DNA from 4 places in the Romboutsia sp. genome. Region 1 is predicted to be linked to each of the others. Evidence: riboswitches for the same ligand, from Rfam matches in the RefSeq annotation. Region 1 holds a riboswitch; each other region holds the start of a gene.

What was found. Region 1 has a riboswitch for thiamine pyrophosphate ahead of thiS (sulfur carrier protein ThiS). Riboswitches for the same ligand answer to the same signal wherever they lie in the genome.
Region 2: linked by a shared signal. The riboswitch ahead of thiD (bifunctional hydroxymethylpyrimidine kinase/phosphomethylpyrimidine kinase) and the one ahead of thiS (sulfur carrier protein ThiS) in region 1 are both predicted to bind thiamine pyrophosphate.
Region 3: linked by a shared signal. The riboswitch ahead of thiM (hydroxyethylthiazole kinase) and the one ahead of thiS (sulfur carrier protein ThiS) in region 1 are both predicted to bind thiamine pyrophosphate.
Region 4: linked by a shared signal. The riboswitch ahead of thiC (phosphomethylpyrimidine synthase ThiC) and the one ahead of thiS (sulfur carrier protein ThiS) in region 1 are both predicted to bind thiamine pyrophosphate.

What each region holds. Positions count from the first base shown of each region.
Region 1 covers NZ_JBXKIW010000044.1:53,107-56,930, reverse strand. Annotated here, with positions in the region: gene AC11VW_RS05770 (hypothetical protein) at 1-3, shown strand, start outside; gene AC11VW_RS05765 (MATE family efflux transporter) at 164-1,564, opposite strand; TPP riboswitch at 1,899-2,009, shown strand; gene thiS (sulfur carrier protein ThiS) at 2,113-2,307, shown strand; gene thiF (thiamine biosynthesis protein ThiF) at 2,309-3,103, shown strand; gene AC11VW_RS05750 (HisA/HisF-related TIM barrel protein) at 3,131-3,824, shown strand, end outside.
Region 2 covers NZ_JBXKIW010000047.1:24,491-28,314, forward strand. Annotated here, with positions in the region: gene AC11VW_RS06400 (collagen-like domain-containing protein) at 1-587, shown strand, start outside; gene thiE (thiamine phosphate synthase) at 662-1,291, opposite strand; gene thiD (bifunctional hydroxymethylpyrimidine kinase/phosphomethylpyrimidine kinase) at 1,308-2,105, opposite strand; TPP riboswitch at 2,206-2,300, opposite strand; gene epsC (serine O-acetyltransferase EpsC) at 2,361-2,897, opposite strand; gene cysK (cysteine synthase A) at 2,938-3,824, opposite strand, start outside.
Region 3 covers NZ_JBXKIW010000091.1:19,262-23,085, reverse strand. Annotated here, with positions in the region: gene AC11VW_RS14610 (aminotransferase class V-fold PLP-dependent enzyme) at 1-386, shown strand, start outside; gene thiT (energy-coupled thiamine transporter ThiT) at 434-1,027, opposite strand; gene thiM (hydroxyethylthiazole kinase) at 1,145-1,930, opposite strand; TPP riboswitch at 2,036-2,129, opposite strand; gene AC11VW_RS14595 (hypothetical protein) at 2,619-2,915, opposite strand; gene AC11VW_RS14590 ((Fe-S)-binding protein) at 3,155-3,688, opposite strand; gene AC11VW_RS14585 (aminotransferase class V-fold PLP-dependent enzyme) at 3,705-3,824, opposite strand, start outside.
Region 4 covers NZ_JBXKIW010000091.1:27,242-31,065, reverse strand. Annotated here, with positions in the region: gene AC11VW_RS14640 (SDR family NAD(P)-dependent oxidoreductase) at 1-9, opposite strand, end outside; gene AC11VW_RS14635 (SDR family oxidoreductase) at 35-754, opposite strand; gene AC11VW_RS14630 (winged helix-turn-helix transcriptional regulator) at 904-1,251, shown strand; TPP riboswitch at 1,528-1,631, shown strand; gene thiC (phosphomethylpyrimidine synthase ThiC) at 1,785-3,098, shown strand; gene purF (amidophosphoribosyltransferase) at 3,141-3,824, shown strand, end outside.

The sequences.
Region 1 (3,824 bases):
TAATTTAATATAATACGAACTAAAAATAGGATATCTAAAATAGAGATATCCTATTTTTAGTATTAACATACTATACATATATAGTATATTGAAATTAAGCTTTTTTAATATTTATCAAAATTTACTCTTGATAACTTAGTTAGGCTTCTATTTTAATTTATATTTATACAGTTAAAGGTAAATCGATTTGAGTATCATCACTAACTATATTTTTAATCCATTTAAAGGATTTAAATCTTCTCATCATTAAAATAACTTTAATGATTTCTTCGACCATAGCAAATGCAACGACAAAATAAATTGGTAGGTAAAGAACGAATGCAGCAAAGTAAGCTAGAGGTATACCTATTAGCCATAAAGTTAAGGCTTGAAGTATAGAACCGTAAGCAGCATCCCCACCACCTCTTAAGATACCAACTATCATAACATTATTATAAACTCTAACTACCATAACTAATGAATACATATATAAAATATATTGAGACGCTAATTTAACATCAGGTGAAACATTAAAGAATGATACTATAGATTTCGCACTTAAAGCCATGATTATTGCTAAAAGAGCTGATATTTTAAGTGCTAAACTAGAAATATTTTTAGATGCTTCTATTGCAGATTCTTTTTTATCAGCTCCTATTTCATTTCCAATTATAACAACAGATGCATTAGCAAGACTAAATGAAATTATCATAAATAAATTCATTACAGTTGAACAAATTTGTATAGAAGCAGCAGCTCCAGTGCCTATTCTTGCATAAATCGCTGCATAAGTTATATTACCGAATGCCCAACAAGCTTCATTTGCAAGTATTGGAATAGTAACAGATGTTAAAGCAGAAGACAGTGACTTAGGTAATTCAAAGATATATTTAAATCTTAGCTTTAAAATATCTACTTTAGTATAAACTGTTATAAGAACTATTAAACATTCAACTATTCTAGCTATAAGAGTAGCTATAGCAGCACCTTTTATACCAAGAACAGGCATTTTAAAGAGTCCAAATATTAATATTGAGTTTAATACACCATTAACTATAAGTGCGATTAAACTTGCCCACATAGGCAATTTAGTATTACCTATACTTCTAAGCCCACTGGCAAATGTGAATGTTATAGTAGTGAAAAAATAACTTATTATGGCTATTTGTAAGTATTCAACACCAATTTTTATAACAGTAGGATCATTATTAAAAACTGCTATTATTTTTTCTGGTATTAAAAGCCCTAAAGTCATAAATATAATAGTTAACGATATACTATAAAATAATGATCTAGATAAGACCCTTTTTATATTATTAGTATCTCCCTTTCCATATAATTGAGCAATAAGTACACCCGAACTTATTGCAATAGCATTTGCAAGTAGTGAAAATAAAAAATAATACTGATTAGCAATTCCAACAGAAGCTAATTGTATTTCACCAACCTTACCTATCATCATAGTATCTAACATATTAAGAGATGATGTTATCAGGTTTTGTAACACTATTGGCAATGTAATTAAAAATAAGTGCTTATAAAATTCTTTGTCTTTTTGATAGTTTGTTATTGTATTTTTTATCATTAAGTTCCTCCTTGGTAATAACTATTATAAAAATAATCTTAAATAAATTAAAAACCCCGCACTTGTAGGTTTTTTTCAAGTGGGGGGTTCAACACTTATATACTCAAATAAAAAATATGAGTATATTAAATATATGTAATTAAAATTCAAACTGGGTAGTTAAATTTTGCAGTAATTAGATACAAAATCCTTATAATTATATAATTTAAAAAATATAAAGTCAATCATAAAAAATGTAAATAAAATATTAAAAAAATATATGTAAAAAAATGTATTATAATATTGAAGTAATAAAATCACTATGCTATACTCAACTTGTAAAAATAAATAATAGAATTAGAGCTAGGGGAGCTAGAATTGGCTAGCTGAGAATAAAGCCTCAACTTAAAGACCCTAACCACCTGATCAAGGTAATGCTTGCGAAGGGAAGCTTTTTAATATAATTTTACTAATAAATAGAGATTATTTAGCGTACGTAAATTATGAAAGTGCTTTCCTTTTGATTAAGGATAAGCACTTTTTTTTATATTATAGATAGGGGTGAGAAGATGAAGGTAAATGGGAAAGAGATAAAATTTAAAGAAGATAAAAATATACTTAGTTTATTAAATGATTTTGATATAAGCAAAGATAGAGTAGTAGTAGAAGTAAACTTTGATATATTAGAAGAAGAAGATTTCGAAAAATATATATTAAAGGAAGAAGATGTTATAGAACTTATTAACTTTGTTGGGGGAGGCTAAAATGCAAATTTTTATAAATGAAAAGCTTCTAGAGGTAAAAGAAAATATAACTGCTTATCAAGTAAAAGATGAATATAAAAAAGATAGTGATGTAGTCATTTTAAATGGACATCCAATAGAAAAAGATGAAATGCTTAGAGAGAAAGATAAGATTACATTAATTAAAAAAGGGGAAAGTTTAAGTTTAGATGAGTTAGAAAACTTGTTAATAGCAAGGCATACTCCTAATGTACACAACAAACTTAAAAAAGGAAAAATAGCAATCTTAGGTCTTGGAGGATTAGGATCAAATATAGCTATATCTCTAGCAAGAATTGGAGTGGGACAATTAGTTCTTGTAGATTTTGATGTTGTAGAACCATCAAACCTCAATAGGCAACAATACTTTATAGATGATATAGGTAAATATAAAACACAAGCAATGTATGAGAATATATCTAAAATAAATCCGTTTATAAATATAAAAACTTACAATATGCTTGTAAGTAAAGAAAATATGAATGTATTTAATGACGTAGATATAATAATTGAAGCCTTTGACAATCCAAAGTATAAAGCTCAAATTAGCAATTATGTTTTAATAAATATGAAAGATAAATATTTGATTGCATCATCAGGAATGGCAGGATATTATGATTCAAATATAATAAAAACTAAAAAGATTAGAGAAAAGTTTTATATATGTGGAGATTTAGTAAATGAAGCCAAAATAGGAGAAGGGCTTATGGCGCCAAGAGTTGCTATTTGTGCTAATCATATGGCTAATTTAGCTATGCAGATTCTAATAAATAATTAAATTTAATTAAAAAATCAGGAGGGAAATATGGATAAATTAATTTTAGGTGGACACGAGTTTAATAGTAGACTTTTAATAGGAACTGGCAAATACGGTTCTAATGATATATTACCAAAGGTAATTAAAGAAAGTGACAGTCAAATAATCACTATGGCACTAAGAAGAGTTGATTTAGATAATAGGGAAGAAAATATATTAACACACATACCAAATCATATGACAATATTACCAAACACATCAGGAGCAACAAATCATCAAGAAGCAGTAAGAATAGCAAGAATAGCACGTAAAATGGGATGCGGGAATTTCATAAAAATAGAGGTTATTTCAGACAATAAATATTTATTACCAGATAATGAAGAAACAATAAAAGCTACAAAAATATTAGCACAAGAAGGATTTGTAGTACTTCCATATATGACACCAGACCTTTATGCAGGTAGAAGGCTTATAGAAGCTGGGGCAGCAGCAGTTATGCCACTGGGATCACCTATTGGCTCTAACAGAGGAATTAAAATGAAAGAAATGATAAAAATCATGATAGAAGAATTAGATATACCTATAATAGTGGATGCAGGTATTGGAAAGCCATCACAAGCAATGGAAGCAATGGAAATGGGGGCAGCAGCAGTATTAGTAAACACTGCAATAGCATCAGCAAATGATCCTATAAAAATGGCAAAAGCTTTTAAATTAGCAGTAGAAGGTGGAAGAGAAGCCT
Region 2 (3,824 bases), on a different contig from region 1:
CTTATGTAAATCCACTATGTAATGTTGGTATGGGCTCAGTTGGAATGCCTGGAGCTATTGGACCAATGGGTCCTAAGGGTGACAAAGGGGATAAGGGGGACATGGGTCTTCAAGGTCTTCCAGGTTCTAAAGGCGATAAAGGAGACATGGGTCTTCAAGGTCCTGCTGGCATAGCTGGTGCTAAAGGCGATATGGGTCCTCAAGGTCTTACTGGCATAGCTGGTGCCAAAGGTGATATGGGTCCTCAAGGTCCTGCTGGCATAGCTGGTGCTAAAGGCGATATGGGTCCTATGGGTCCTGCTGGTCCTAAAGGTGATATGGGTCCTCAAGGTCCTGCTGGTACTGCTAATGGTAAAGGAATCAAAGGAGATAAAGGCGATATGGGTCCTCAAGGTCTTCAAGGTCTTCAAGGTCTTCAAGGTCTTCAAGGTCCTAAGGGTGATAAAGGGGACATGGGTCCTGCTGGTCCTAAGGGTGATAAAGGCGATAAAGGCGACATGGGTCCTGCTGGTCCTCAAGGTCCTGAATCTAAGCCTACTATTAAAGAAAAATATATGCCACCAAAAAAAGTTCCTTATAAAGGTTAATTCTAATTTTTATATACAAAAAAGGAAGCCCCCTATGCTTCCTTTTTTGTATTTCAATTTTATATTTATTTAAATTAATCTATTTTTTCAATCCATTTTTTACTTTCTAAGCGTATATCTTCTTTTTTGAGAATTGCTGAAACTACTGCATATCCATCAGTTTCTAATTCTTTCAAATCCTCTAAATTATTTAAATCAATTCCGCCTATTAAAACTATTGGAATATCAACTTCTGACTTTATTTCCCTTACTGTATCAAATGATACTGATTTTGCATCTAATTTAGTAGAAGTATTATACATAGCACCTACACCTATGTAATCAACACCATCTTCTTTAGCCTTTTGAGCTTCTTTTAAATCTCTAGCAGAAACACCTAGTATCTTTCCTTTTCCTATTAACATTCTAACTGATTTTGCATCTATATCACTTTGTCCTACATGAACTCCATCAGCATCACAAAGCATTGCAATATCTACTCTATCATTTATTATAAAACTAACATTATATTTTTTAGTTAACTCTCTTAACTTCATAGCCTTTTCTAAAAATTCACTACCAGATGCATTTTTTTCTCTTAACTGCACCATAGTAACTCCGCCTTTTATAGCCTCTTCTATACATTTATAAAAGTCCCTGTTTTTTAATATTTCACTATCTGTTACTAAGTATAGCTTTAATTGTTCTTTTATATTATTTTTCATGAATTTCCCCTCTATTTTATTTATCAAATTTATAAAAATGATGAACTGGTCCTACCCCGTGACCTATATCAAAACTATTTTTTATAGCTTCTGTTATATAAATTTTACTAAGTGCAACTGCTCCTTTTATCTCATATCCTAATGCTAGATGAGAAGCTATTGCAGAAGATATAGTACATCCTGTTCCATGAGTATTTTTTCTGTCTAATCTTTTACTTTCATAAACTTCAAACACATCTTTTCCAATTAGTAAATCTATAGCATCTCCATCTAAATGCCCCCCCTTCATTAATACATATTTTGGTCCCATTTGTAGTATTTTTTCCCCTGCCATACGCATCTCTTCTAAAGTATCTATCTTCATACCTGTTATAGCTTCTGCCTCTGGCACATTTGGAGTTATTATGTATGCCATTGGTATTAAATGTTTTATCATATTTGCTTTAGCTTCTGGTCTAAGTAAGCTAAATCCACTCTTTGATATCATAACTGGATCTACTACTAAGTTTTCTGGTTTGTATTTTTTTAAAGTATTTGCTATTTCTAATATTATTTCTGGACTTGATACCATACCTATTTTTACAGCCTTTGGTCTTATATCATCAAATACTACTTCTATTTGTTTTTTTATTATACTTTGGCTTAACTCTTCTACTTCAAATACTCCTTGTGTATTTTGTGCTGTTATTGCTGTTATCACACTCATTCCATAAGTTCCTATGGCACTAAATGTTTTTAAATCAGCTTGTACACCAGCTCCTCCACTGCAATCTGACCCTGCTATTGTAAGTGTTGGTATTTTGTAATTTCTCATAGTTGCCCCCTTAATTGTATTATATAAAATTTGCGCTAATCAAAAAGCCATACCTGATTTAGGTATGGCTTGATTACACTTATAAATATATTATATATTCAAATTCATGTATAAGCTTTCCTACGCTGGCATTATCCAGATCCGGTATAAGGGTCAGTAAATCCTCTCAGCCTTTTGGCTCCCCTAGCTATTTTCATTTATAATTTTTTATTTACAAGTTAATTATAGTACTTTTTATTTTATTGTCAATCATTGTTACATTTTATTCCCTTTTAATCTAACTACATTTGCAGCTACTCCAACTACTGTAGCTCCATCTGGTACATCTTTTATAACTACTGCATTAGCTCCAACTTTTGAATTAGAACCTATGTTAATAGGGCCTAGTATCTTTGCCCCCGCCCCTATTATTACATCATTTCCAACAGTTGGATGTCTTTTTCCACTATCTTTACCAGTGCCTCCTAATGTGCTTCCATGGTAAATTGTTACTCTATCTCCAACTTCTGCAGTTTCTCCAATTACAACTCCCATTCCATGATCTATTAATATACTTTCTCCTAGCTTTGCTCCTGGATGTATTTCAATTCCTGTTAAAAACCTTGCTATTTGAGATATAAGCCTTGCAGTAAAAAAACGCTTATGATTATATAAAAAATGCGATACCATATGAATTAATCTAGCGTGAATAGATGGATATAGTAAAAATACCTCTATTTTACTTGTTGCTGCTGGATCATTTTCCATTATATATTCTATATCTTTATTTATTTTTCTAAACAATTTTATCATCCCCTTAATTTACCTTATGCCTTTTAATTAAATCAATTTATTATTTGAAAATATCCATAGATATATATTTTTCAATACCATCTGGTGCTATTGTAACGATCTTTTTATCAGGATACATTTTACCTAGTTTTAAAGCACCAAAAACATTAGCTCCTGAAGATATACCAACTAATATAGATTCTTTATCCGCCATTAATCTAACCCCTTGAAAAGCTTCTTCATCGTCTATTGTCATTACTTCATCTACTAAATTAGCATCATAGTTTTTAGGAATAAATCCTGCTCCTATACCCTGAATCTTATGAGGTCCACTTTGTCCATTAGATATAACTGGAGAATTTTTAGGCTCTAGGGCTACTATTTTTATATTAGGATTTTTCTCTTTTAAATATCTTGCCACCCCACTTAAAGTCCCCCCTGTACCTACACCACAAACAAATATATCTAAATCACTTACTGCGTTTAATATTTCAACCCCTGTAGTTTGATAATGACCCTTTGGATTATCTTCATTATCAAATTGCTTTAAACTTTTGTAATTATTATTTTCATTTAAAAGTTCTTCTGCTTTTTTTATAGAACCGCTCATTCCAAGCTTTCCATCAGTTAAAATAAGCTTTGCTCCATAGGCTTTCATAAGCTCTCTTCTTTCTATACTCATAGTCTCTGGCATTACTATTATTACTTCATATCCTTTTAATTTTCCTATCATAGCTAATGCTATTCCAGTATTTCCACTAGTTGCTTCTACTAGTACATCACCTTTTTTAAGCATATCTCTTTTTTCAAGTCCATCTATCATAAAATAAACCGCTCTATCTTTTACACTTCCAGCTGGATTATATTTTTCTAATTTTACATAAATATTAGAGTTCCCTATATTGTTTAACCTAACCATAGGTGTATTACCTATCATGCTTAGTATGC
Region 3 (3,824 bases), on a different contig from region 1:
ATAATATATATAAACATGAGATGGACATAAAAAATTATATAATAAATGAGATGAAACAAATTAAGAATGTAATACTTTATGGAGACACAGACTCTACTGATGATAGATTAGGTGTAATAGTTTTTAATATAGAAAATATACCGTTTGATATATTAGCTCATAAATTTGCAGATGATCTTGGTATAGCTTTAAGATGTGGAAAGTTCTGTGCTCATCCTTATGTAAATAGATTACTTGGTGTGAGTGATATGAATGCATATATAGATTCAGTTGATACAGACTTAAATAATTTTGGTATGGTAAGATTGAGTTTAGGTTTATATAATACTATTGAAGAAGCAACTGTATTTATAACAGCCTTAAAATATATTGCTAAAGGCCTATAAAATATAATTTTAAAAGTAGCAATAAAATTTTGATTGCTACTTTTTATTTATGCTGCTACTATTTTTTTAAGGCTTGTAAGTGGTAATAATGAAAGTATAATAACACAAAGTAATCCTTCTACTCCATTTCCTGAAAAATTATATATAAATGAGTAAACTATAGGATTCATGCCTTCTGGTGCAAATTGTCCAAAAAATACTACTCCTGATATAAAGTGTAGTGTTGTATTTAAAAATACTGCTACTAAACTTCCTAATATAATATTTTTTTTGTTATCTTTTCCAAACGTATCACTAAGCCCTAGTGCCATGTGTGGAAGTGCATAATCAAGTATTACTTGTGCTGGATGAACTATATAACCTTCCATTAATAAACTTATAAGGCCTGTGATAAGTCCTGCTGTAAGCCCTGCTTGTCTAGAGTAAAATATTGATACTAATAATAGAGGAAGCATTGCAAACATGTTTATTCCTCCACCTTGAGGATATTTTATAAATGGTATTAATGATAGTATATAGCTCATAGAACTAAACATTGCTATTGCTACCATTTCTTTTGTTTTAAACTTATAATCCTTCATTTTCATAATATATAAAACTAACGGTATTATAAATATTAAAAGTAAAATTGTATTAAACATATTCTATTTCTCCCCCTTGTTATTTTTTAAATTTCTAAAATATATTTTAAATCATATAAAATCAAATATATAAAGCTGAGTTATTTAAACTAGCAATTTTCTACTAAGTACTAAATCTTATATCTTCTCTATCTTTGCATATTTATTTAATTTTTCAGAATCTAGGCTATACACTTCATCCATTAAATTAACTTTGAAAGTTCCAATTTTAGGATTATTAATGTCTGCTAATTCTCCGCTTAAAGACATTGTAAGTACCCCCATTGTAGCTCCTTCTATAGTCTTTTCACTACATGCTATACAACTTGCTATTAAACTAGCACTCATACATCCTGTTCCTGTTATACTTTTTAGTTTCGAGGTTCCATTATTTATTTTATAAACTGTATCTCCGTCAGTTACTATATCTATTTTCCCAGTTGCTACTACTACACATTCTAATTTTTTAGCAACCTTCTTTATCATTTCAGCTGAATCTTCATCCTCGTCAAAAGAATCTACACCTTTTCCTTTTACCTCAAACCCACCAATGAACTTCATTTCAGCTATATTTCCTTTTACTACATCAAATTTAACTTCATTTAATAATTTATTTATAAGCTCTGCTCTTGCCTTAGTTGCAAATACTCCTACTGGATCTAATATTATAGGCTTATTGTACTTGTTTGCAGTTTTTCCTGCTAGTAGATATAAGTCTAGTAATTCTGAGTTCATAGTTCCTATATTTATTACAACTGAACTTGCAACACTTACAATATCATCTACTTCCTCATATGAAAAACTCATTAAAGGACTCGCCCCTATTGCTAAAGTTATATTTGCACAATCGTTTATTGTTACGTTATTAGTATAATGAAGTACTAATGGATTTGTTTCTTTAACCTTTTGAATTAAATTAAACATATACTTATTCCCCCTAACATTTTTGCTTTATAATTTAACAATTAAAAAAAGCTATACCTAATAGGCATAGCTTTATAGTTACATAGTACAATTATAAATATTATTATATTTATGTAAAAGCTTTCCTACGCTGGTATTATCCAGATCAGGTATAAGGGTCGGTAATCCTCTCAGCCACTTGGCTCCCCTAGCTATTTTGTTTTGTTTTACAATTTAATTATAGTCTTTTACTTTTCATTGTCAACTAAAATATTCCATGAAATAACAAAAGACACTAGATTTAATAATTATAGTCATCAAATCTAATGCCTTTTACCAAAGCTATCACCTTTTAGTGAGCTTTTCCCTCTTTTTTGATTTTTATTAAATAATATTTACTATTTAGCATACAATCAATTATTGGCTATTGACTTCATTAGCTAATAGCTATAAATTAAAATGAGGTTTTTTTAATTCTGATAAGTTATTTAATATGATATCAACAGATATCTCATCATCTAAACACCCAATAGTTACTAGTAAAAGGTTAGGTTATAGTCCTAGCTTTTATCTAGTGAGTTTAGATACAAAATTAATTTTCATTAACTCTGTACTTATATATTAACCATTTTAAAGTTTAAAATTCATATTTTTATAAAAATTTTAATTTTCTTATACATCTCTCACTGAAGCTTAAAATTCGCTTATTTTAATATTGGTAGAATCCAAATTCACCTTCTACTGAAAATTTATCTCTACTTAATAAACCACCATATGATATTGTTAGGCTATATAATTGGTCTACTAGGTTTCTATTTATTATTACAGTATACCCATCAACTTCATATACTTCGTCATTTTCTTTTATTTCATCTAATTCAAAGTCAAGCTTTGCATCATCATGCATAGTTATACATCTTGTGCGTATTCTTATATTTTTATGCTCGCTATTTTGCATTAATTTATCAAGTTCTATCTTTGCGCTTTGTGTTATAAGTATATCCATTGTTTTTCTCCTATAATTTGAATTTTCTTTTATACTTTTATAGGTATAATACCCAATTGTTCCAAATATAACACATAATAATACTACTGTAAAGTATGTTCCCATGCCTTAAATACTTATAGTAGCAATCTTTCTCGTTTTATAGTTTATATTCTAATGTTTATCAGTAAAATCAATACGCACATTGCTATTGAATAATTTGATTGAAGTTTGTTATTATAAGTATTTTTTAATATTTATTAAATTTCGTGCCCTAATAATAAGATCATACTTTCAAGTTTATCTATATTATTTTCATTTCCTTTTTCATATAAATGCAAACATTTTTTTACCTTAGTTTCTCCTTTTATTAACTTTGTCGCAAATGCTAAACAAGTTTGTTGTCCACACTTTTTACAGTTTAGCTTAGGTAAATAAGTGTATGCCTCTATTGGGCTTGGTAATTTTATAAGTTCATATGATGGTTGTATTTCACTTCTTTTTTCATCTACTTCATTTATAATATCTTTTAAATAATCTAATACTTCAAATGCTTCTGTTTCATTAAGTAATTTTGCAACGTTAATATTCTCTTCAAAAATAGTTATAATTTTATGTTCCTTGTTAAACACAAAAGTATTTGCTCTTTGATTGTATATTGCTGTTTTTAAATATGAATTTAAATAAGGAAATATATCGCTTATATTCCTAGGTAAACTAGCTTTTATCCTTATTCTCTTCGCATCTGTAGTACATGGTTGAATAAAACTTAAATTTATACTTTCTAGATACATGTTTGCCCCCCCTTAATTATATTTGTATTTCATTTAATGCTTGTACTAATTTATCTATATCTTCTTTTTCATTAAAATATCCAATACCTATTCTCATGCTTCCTATTTCTTTTGTTCCTATCAATTCATGAGCGTT
Region 4 (3,824 bases), on a different contig from region 1:
CTTATACATAATTCTACCTCTTAATTAAATAATTCTAATCTTCTTGCTTAGTTTTTGCTATTACAATTTCTCTTATACAAACATCTTGTGGTTGATTATATGCAAACTCTATACAACTAGCTATTTTTTCTGGTTCTAATCCACTTTCTATACTTTTTTTCCATTCATTATAATTAGCCTTTATATCTTCATCTGTTGTATGAGATAGTAATGGTGTTTCAACAACTCCTGGAGCTATAGTTATAACTCTAACGTTGCTACTTGCAACTTCTTTTCTTATGTTTTCACTTATTGCATGAACAGCAAATTTTGTGCCACAGTACACTGCATGATTATCAAAAGTCTTTTTTCCTGCTATAGAACTTATATTTATTATAGTTCCTTCATTTCTCTTAACCATATCCTTTAAAACAATATTAGTTCCTGTTAATATTCCTTTTATATTAACATCAATCATATCATTCCATTCTTTAAAACTTTGATCTTGGGGATTTCCTAATAACATTATTCCTGCACAATTTATTAAACAATCCACTTTACCAAATTTTCCTTCCGCTTCATTTATAGCTTCTTCCATCTTTTCTAAATCTGTAACATCTACTGACTTACATAGTGAATTTGGAAGTTCTAATTCTTCCATTTTATCTAGTCTTCTAGATAATAGTAATACCGGATGGTTATTTTCTGAAAACTTCTTTGCTATGCTTTTTCCAATTCCTGAACTTGCTCCCGTTATAACTACTAATTTATTCATAATTATCCTCCATTTATATACATTAATATTTTCTTATACTATAATTATATCTGAACTAATGTTTTATTTTAAGTACGCACATAATAGTTACATAGTGAAATAGAGGTAACTACTCTATAATTTTTAATTTAGCTTTTTGGAGGAATATTATGAAAAAATGCAGTTTAACTTGTGAAATGGAAATCACTTTAAATGTCATCGGTGGTAAATGGAAGCCTCTGATACTTTATTTTTTAATAGAAAATGGAACTAAAAGATTTGGTGAAATAAAATCTTTTATAAATCACACATCACATAAAACTCTTACAAATCAACTTAGAGAATTAGAGGAAGATAATCTTGTCTATCGAACTGTTTATCCAATAGTTCCTCCTAAGGTAGAGTATAGTATAACTGAAAAAGGTATGAGCTTATATCCTATATTAGATGCTATGTGCGAATGGGGAGAAAAGAATTTTGATGAAAAATATGAACTTATAAATCCTCAATGTAAATAGTAAAGAGTGTGCAAATATAATTGTGTATTTTCCAAATAAATTTTAAATTTATGAAATGATAATTAATATGAAAATGTCATCCTTAGAAAACAAATTTTATAATTGGCTCTTTGTATTGCCCATGGTTGTTATACATAAATAAGAATTAAAACAATACCTAAAGTTGTTAATTCTACATATTAACTGTCTTTTTAAAAAACACTTTACAGAATACCACTTCAATACTATAATGAACTTAAAGTAACATTTTGGATATTATTTACATGAAAAATGAATATAATTAGCTAGGGGTGCCAATTTGGCTGAGAAGGTTTATACTAACCTAACCCTCTGAACCTGACGTAGTTAGAACTACCGTAGGAAAGTTATTTGCGATGATTATTATAATTAATTTTTATAATACATGTTTGTAGGAAGCTTTACCTTATGGTAAAGCTTTTTTTAGTTTATATTTAAAATTCAATAATTAGATATATTCAGAAATATACTGGCTATTAGAGAAAAACTAAATAAATAATAAAGGGGAATTTAAAATGATGTATACAACTCAAATGGATGCTGCGAAAAAGGGTATTGTTACAAAAGAAATGGGATTAGTAGCTAAAAAAGAAAATATGGATGTAGAAGTTTTAAGAAAGCTTATTGCAAAAGGTCAGATTGCTATTCCTGCTAATAAGAATCATAAATCTTTAGATCCAGAAGGTGTAGGAGAAGGCCTAAGAACAAAAATAAATGTAAATCTAGGTATATCAAAGGATTGCTGTGATATTGATGAGGAAATGAAAAAGGTACAGCTAGCTTTAGACATGAAGGCTGAAGCTATAATGGACTTAAGTTCTTTTGGGAAAACTGAAGAATTTAGAAAAAGACTTATTGAATCTTCTTCTGCTATGATAGGTACAGTTCCAGTTTATGACGCTTTTGGTTTTTATGATAAAGAATTAAAAGACATTACTGCAAAGGAATTTTTAGATGTTGTAGAAAAACATGCAAAAGATGGTGTAGATTTTGTAACTATCCACGCAGGTATAAATAAAGAAACTGCAAATGTATTTAAAAGAAATAAAAGACTTACAAATATTGTTTCAAGAGGTGGTTCTCTTACTTATGCATGGATGGAACTTAATAATAAAGAAAACCCTTTCTATGAGTATTACGATGAGTTATTAGATATATGCGAAAAATATGATTTAACTTTAAGTCTTGGAGATGCTTGCAGACCTGGTTCTATCAATGATTCTACTGATGCCTGTCAAATCAAAGAATTAATGGTACTGGGAGAATTAACTTTAAGAGCTTGGGAAAGAAATGTACAAGTTATAATAGAAGGTCCAGGACACATGGCATTAAATGAAGTAAAAGCAAATATGCTACTTGAAAAGAAACTTTGTCATGGTGCACCATTTTATGTATTAGGGCCTATAGTTACAGATATAGCGCCAGGCTACGACCACATCACAAGTGCAATTGGAGGAGCATTAGCTGCAAGCTGTGGAGCTGATTTCCTATGCTACGTAACTCCAGCAGAACATCTAAGATTGCCTAATTTAGATGATGTTAAAGAAGGTATCATTGCTGCAAAGATAGCTGCTCATGCTGGTGATATAGCTAAGAACATTCCTAATGCTAGGGATTGGGATAATAAAATGAGTAAAGCAAGACAAGAACTTGATTGGGAAAGAATGTTTGAACTTGCTATTGACCCAGAAAAAGCTAGAAGATATAGAAAAGAATCTTCTCCTGAGCATGAAGATAGCTGTACTATGTGCGGAAAAATGTGTTCTATGAGAAATATGAATAAAATAATGGAAGGAAAAGATATAAATCTTTTAAGAGCTGATAGCTAAAGAGAATCAAGCTAGATATTAAACAGAAGCGGAAGTGATAAAATGCAAATTAATGATGTTGATAAATATAAAGAAGAATGTGGAGTAGTAGGGGTATTTTCTAATGAAAAAATCAACTTGTCTTCTATGCTTTATTTTGCACTTAATTCACTTCAACATCGGGGACAGGAAAGCTGCGGATTAACATATTCAAATGGGCATAAGCTTATTTGCCATAAAGATATGGGTTTAGTAAATGAAGTATTTACTAAAAATAATCTTAATAATATAAATGGTTTTTCTGCCATAGGTCATGTACGATATCCTACCTTTGGTGAAAATACTATTGTAAATGCTCAGCCTATTTTAGATGAATGTTCCTTTGGTCAAATATCTATAGCACATAATGGTAATCTTACAAATGCAGTTGAACTAAGAAATTCCTTAGAATATCATGGATTAAAATTTAATACAACTACTGATTCTGAGATTATTTTAAAACTTACTGAAAAATATTATAATTCTTCTATCGAAAAAACCTTAGAAATCATATCAAAACATATAAAAGGTGGATATGCTGCTGTTATACTTACAAAGGACAAGTTATTTGCTATGCGAGACTGTCAAGGCATAAGACCTTTATGTATAGGAAAATTCAATGGTGGTTATATAGTATGCTCAGAAAGCTGTGTTTTAGATATGCTTGGTGGAGAATTCATAAGAGATGTTTTACCTGGAGAAATAATT